DNA from 2 places in the Actinobacillus equuli genome. Region 1 is predicted to be linked to the other one. Evidence: riboswitches for the same ligand, from Rfam matches in the RefSeq annotation. Region 1 holds a riboswitch; the other holds the start of a gene.
What was found. Region 1 has a riboswitch for lysine ahead of EL121_RS01210 (Na+/H+ antiporter NhaC family protein). Riboswitches for the same ligand answer to the same signal wherever they lie in the genome.
Positions count from the first base shown of each region.

Region 2: it holds a riboswitch for lysine, as region 1 does, so the genes downstream of both, lysC (lysine-sensitive aspartokinase 3) here and EL121_RS01210 (Na+/H+ antiporter NhaC family protein) in region 1, are expected to answer to the same signal.

Region 1 is NZ_LR134310.1:261,724-264,928, forward strand. Features, by position in the region: gene EL121_RS01205 (substrate-binding domain-containing protein) at 1-62, opposite strand, end outside; gene EL121_RS01210 (Na+/H+ antiporter NhaC family protein) at 278-1,786, opposite strand; lysine riboswitch at 1,916-2,088, opposite strand; gene EL121_RS01215 (H-NS family histone-like protein) at 2,343-2,750, shown strand.
Region 2 is NZ_LR134310.1:2,349,978-2,353,182, reverse strand. Features, by position in the region: gene ppx (exopolyphosphatase) at 1-727, opposite strand, end outside; gene EL121_RS11105 (DUF496 family protein) at 930-1,265, shown strand; lysine riboswitch at 1,477-1,660, shown strand; gene lysC (lysine-sensitive aspartokinase 3) at 1,759-3,111, shown strand.

The DNA of each region.
Region 1 (3,205 bases):
CCTGTATTTGCCACACTGATGCCTAAACTTGCAATTAAAGAATAAACCATTACATTTTTCATAATATGCTCCCCGTATTTTAAATTTACAGCATTTTATGCTGCTTAAAACTTGATTTGATACTACACCGATTAGTATAGAAATAATGTGAGCTAGTTCACAAAACATGCAATTTAATCGTTTGCGTTGTACAAAAACGCCAGAAAATAGCAACAAAAAAGCGGTGTAATTTGCAAAAAATTTTGTAAATTACACCGCTTGATTTTGATTATTTAAATTATTTTACTGACTTTCTCGACAATAAAATTAATACGAACATCATTGCACCTGTTGCCGTAAAACCAAATAATGCCGATTCAGTGAAACCAACCACTAAGTAACCAACAATAGCTGCCACCGCAACTAATAATGCATAAGGTAACTGCGAGGTAACATGGTCAATATGATTACATTGCGCACCGGTTGAAGATAAGATTGTCGTATCCGAAATTGGCGAACAGTGATCACCACAAACCGCACCAGCCATCACCGCTGACATACATGGAATTAATAAGCCGGTATCCACATTGATTGCCATACCTGCCGCAATCGGTAACATAATACCGAATGTTCCCCAGCTGGTTCCTGTCGCGAATGCCATTACAGTGGCTAATACAAATAAAATCGCCGGTAAAAATGCCGGATCAATATTACCCGCTACTAATGTAGAAAGGTAATCACCGGTGTGCATGTCTTTTACAACGCTACTAATCAACCATGCAAGCATTAAAATTGCAATCGCACCGAACATTGATTTACAACCGCTCCAAATCGCTTTTGGATAATCTGCAGCATTAATCAAACCTAATGTACATAACATTACCGCTAGAACACCTGCAAAGCCACCGATCACTAACGAAAGATTTACATTCGTGTTTTCAAATGCACCCAATAAACTAAACGTTTCTAATGCTTGTGCACCGGTATAAATCATTGATGAAACGGTTGTCACCAGCAATACCAAAATCGGAATAATTAATGCATAGACTCTACCGTTAGTTTCAGTCGTTTCATCTTGCGCATGATGTTCCGAAGCTTGAGCTGAACGCTCAAAACGTGCCATTGAGCCTATATCAAATGAACTATAGGAAACAAAAAAGACTAATAATAATGCAAAAATCGCATAAAAGTTCATAGCGCTCATTGAGATAAACGCACTCATTGCCGTATATTCAGTGATATTGTAAGTAACTAATAAGCCTCCAATAGTCGCAATAATAGATGCCCCCCAGCTTGATACCGGCATTAATACACACATTGGCGCGGCGGTAGAATCTAAAATATAAGCAAGTTTCGCGCGAGACACTTTAAATTTATCCGTTACAGGACGAGCGATTGCACCAACCGCTAAACTATGGAAATAATCATCAATAAAAGTAACGAATACTAAACAAGCCGTCAGTAATTTTGCGCCACGTCTATCTTTAATATGTTTTCTCGCCCAATTTGCGAAAGCTTGATTACTGCCCGAATAAGTGAGTAATGAAGTAAATATACCTAATAAAAGTAAGAAAATAATAATTTGTAATTTACCTAATGACCATTCACCATCCGAATAAACTAAACCGACTGCAATATTCTTTAAATAAAAGAAACCATCAATAAATTCCGGTGCGAGCATAAATGCGCCGACTAAAATCCCCACCCCTAAAGAAAATAAAACTTTACGAGTAGCGATAGCTAAAATTAGCGCAAGTGCTGCAGGTGCAATTGACCATATAGAACTTGAATAATCAACTAAATTCATAAAACCTCTAAAAATATAACTTTGTAATGAAATTGCAAGTCAAACAAAGAAGAGGATCTACTGAAACGAGTTATGCGAATTGCATAATATAAAAGGTGGGCAATATGAATAAGAAAAATATGAACCAACCCTAACAGTAGCACTCCGTAACAATTGATGTTACGACAGTGTCGTCCCTTTCGGTAACGACCCCAACCAATTAAGATGACGCTTAACTGATTTCGGCAAATACGCCTTTCCTTCTTCCTCATCGTTTTCCACTCAGAAAAAATACTTATCGGATTTGCACCTCTACAATTTGTAGGACTCTGTAAGATTACCTTAATATCGAATGCTTGCCAATAGCTAAATTCAACTATTTAAGCAGGATTAATAGTTAAATCATTCAAATAGAGGTCTTATCTCAAGCAATTAGATTATATTCAATAAATTATTTGTTTACCTTAAAAATATATTCCGCTAATATATGTGCAATTCTGGAGTATTTCTTCTTTCTAGAATTCATACAATAACTAAATTATTATATTTTAAATATGGTCTTTATTTGGAGATGAAAATGTCTGATATCTTAAAAACGTTATCAAATATTCGCAGCTTACGTGTAATCGCAAGAGAAACTTCATTAGAACAATTAGAATCTTTATTAGAAAAAGTTTCTATTGTTGTTGAAGAAAAACGTCAAGCAGTACGCGCGCAAGAACTCGAACAAGCTAAATTTATGGAAGGTCTTAACAAGTATAAAGAATTACTTGAAAAAGACGGTATTTCTGCTGAAGAATTGGCTGTTTTACTCGGTAGTGTGTCTGAGCGTAAAAAACGTGAACCACGTCCACCTCGCCCTGCGAAATATAAATTTATTGATGAAAACGGTAATGAAAAAACTTGGACGGGTCAAGGTCGTACACCGAGTCCAATCCAAAAAGCATTAAATGCAGGCAAATCATTAGAAGATTTTGCTATTTAATCAACATCTCATTATAAGGGGGCGATTTAGCCCCCTATTTTTTACCTCAAACTAAGTATTTATTTAAATAAAACTTTCGTTTTGAAATATAACTCGAAATATTCAAAAGATATTATTATTTCATTTATTAAGTTAAATATTATTTTATTTAATAAATTAAATATATATTTCACTTATTAAATTCCTCTCTTATATTATTTATAGCTTATCCAATAATATTTACTAAATTTAAGCATTATAAATACCCTGTCTTCCTATACATACCTTCTACCACTTACTAGTGCTAACCATTTAGGGTTAATTTTAAATTTATGTTAAAATCTGCATTTTTTTGTTGTTTTATTTTTAAGCAATTAAACAATAAAAGTGTGATCATGCTCATAATTTGAAACAAACACACTATTCTTTTACAAAAACTCACATACAATGCTCATACCCCAAAAGTTAACATTTTT
Region 2 (3,205 bases), 360 kb from region 1:
CCGTAATTAACCCGTCTCGATACCCGTTGGCAATCAACACTTTCTGCACGGTTTTAATCGTCCCCGAAGATCCCAATACATTTTGCCAACCTAATTGGCGGTATTCCCAAGCAAGATCCTCAATTTTTTCCATCGCCGTTTGGTAAGCATTATCAAATCGCTCAATCGTCAGTTCACCACGAGGGAAAAATCGATTTGCAAAGCTCACACAGCCCATATGACGGCTTTCCGCTCTTAATGGAGTGAAATCATCACCGATCGTCATTTCCGTTGAGCCACCACCGATGTCAACCACTAATTTTCGGCCTTTTTCCGGCTGAGTATGACTCACACCGGAATAGATCAAACGAGCTTCTTCTTGTCCGGAAATAATTTGAATCGGGTACGGAAACACTTGCGCCGCTTGTTTTAAAAATTCATCGTTATTGATCGCTCGGCGCAAGGTATAAGTTCCGACCACTTTCACATTTTCCGCCGAAAAACCTTGTAAACGGTCTGCAAATAACGCTAAACATTCCACACCTCTCGTAATAGCCTCTTGGCTCAAGATTCGGTGTTCATCTAAACCGTCCGCCAAACGCACTCGACGTTTCAAACGCGAAAGTATTTGGATTGAGCCATTTACAATGCGCGCAACAATCATATGAAAGCTGTTCGAACCCAAATCAATAGCGGCAAATTCTCTAGGCACAGACTGTTTAACTGACGATTGCATTGAAGATGACATAAAATATCCTTATAAACCGAGCGAATAAATATCAAGATTTTATCACTTTTAATACAAATCTATCGACAAATTCTTCATTATTTTAAAAATTTTGATGTTTATTTATGCAAATAAACAAACCCTTGAGAAACATTTTGACGAATTTGTTTAAAAGGTCTAGGATTTATACTAATTTATTTTCACTAACCAAGAGGGTTCTCAAATGGCTGATGTAAAAAAACAAGCATTCCAAGATATGTTGGATTATGTTCATCTTTATCGTTTAAAAAATAAATTACATCGTGAAACTGCGGATAATGATCGTAAAATCCGTGATAACCAAAAACGTGTATTGTTATTAGATAACTTAAATCAATACATCAATGATTCAATGACCGTTGAAGAGATCCGAGCAATTATCGCGAATATGCGTGACGACTACGAAAACCGTGTTGATGATTACATGATCCGCAATGCGGAACTATCAAAACAACGCCGTGAAATTCGTCAAAAAATGGCTGCACATAAAAGTGCCACTCCGGTAAAAGACGAGAAATAATTAATCTCCCTGAAAGCGGTTGGATCCACTTAATTTTTTGCAAATTAAGTTTAAAGATCTGACCTCTTTTATTTTTATCTGAAATAATCCGTAAATTAGCCCATTCCTTAAGCATTCTTTTCATTCAGAATAAATATCGTTTGACACCACTTTAATAAAAAGGTATTTCTATACAGGCTTTTCAAAATTGAAAAGAAGTAATGAATTTATTCATTGCGGGAGAGGCGCAACACTCAGGCAGTTTAATCTAAGGCAACTAGGGCCGTTTGAGGATTAAATGATGGGAGTGCTTGCCGAGGTGTGAATTCACTAGACTGGAATGAACATCGGCTGAGTCAGGTTGAATCCTATCAGCTGTCATTTAACACAAGTTTAAATGGAGTGCTCTGATTAATTGGTTCCTAAATCAAACCGCCTAATCTACTCAAATTTCCTTTCGAATATCCACTACACAACGTCATCTATTATTTTTGATTTATAGGAAATTCTTATTATGTCTCATCTTTCGGTTGCTAAATTTGGTGGCACTAGCGTAGCTAATTTTGAAGCAATGACTTCTTGTGCAAACATCGTAACAGCGGACGCTAATACACGTGTTGTGGTACTTTCTGCATCAGCTGGCGTAACTAATTATTTAGTAGAATTGGCAAACGGTTGCGAAAAAGAACGCCGTGACGAAATTTTAAATGCAGTGCGTACAATTCAATATAACATTATTGAAAAATTACAAAATCAAAGCGAAATTTCTGCTGAAATTGATGAATTATTACAACATATCAGCGCATTAGCCGAATCAGCAAGCCTTGCGACATCTAACGCTTTAACCGATGAATTAATCTGTCACGGTGAAATGATGTCGACCAAAATTTTCACTCAACTTTTAAAAGAACGTAATTTCCCTGCAGTATGGGTAGATGTACGTGACGTTGTAGCAACAAACAGTAATTATGGCAAGGCTGCACCAAATGATGAGAAGACTCAACAACAATCTGACGAAGTAATTAAGCCGTTAATCGCTGCAGGTAACGTAGTGATCACCCAAGGCTTTATCGGTCGAGATGATGAAGGTAAAACAACTACATTAGGTCGTGGCGGTTCAGACTACTCTGCAGCACTATTAGCGGAAGTATTAAATGCGAATGATGTATTAATTTGGACGGACGTACCGGGTATTTACACAACCGATCCACGTGTTGTACCAAATGCACAGCGCATTGATACGATGGCCTTTAATGAAGCGGCGGAAATGGCAACTTTCGGAGCTAAAGTATTACACCCTGCAACTTTATTACCGGCTGTGCGTAGCAACATTCCGGTATATGTCGGTTCAAGCAAAGCACCAGAACAAGGCGGTACTTGGGTAACGCGTGATCCACAACCTCGCCCGACTTTCCGTGCAATTGCGTTACGTCGTAACCAAACGTTATTAACGCTTTCTAGCCTTTCAATGCTCCACGCTCAAGGCTTTTTAGCTAACGTGTTTGCAATTCTTGCAAAACACAAAATTTCAGTAGATGTGATTACAACATCTGAAGTAAGCGTTGCATTAACTTTAGATAAAACCGGTTCGGCATCATCAGGCGCAGATATGTTATCCAAAGAACTACTAGATGAACTAAACGCTTATTGCCACGTACAAGTGGAAAACGATCTCGCGCTTGTTGCGATTATCGGTAACAACTTACATACCCAAGCAGGGGTGGCGAAAAAGTTATTCCATACACTTGAAAACTTCAATATCCGTTTAATTAGCTATGGTGCAAGCACAAATAACGTATGTACTCTAGTGAAAAATGAAGAAGCGGATGAAGTGGTTCGTTCACTACACGCAGGTTTATTCGAATAATCCCAACTAAACAAGCGGTTAAATTTGCAAAATTTTTTACAAATTCGACCGCTTGTAATCCATGTTATAAAAAATGCCACAACAAATATTGTGG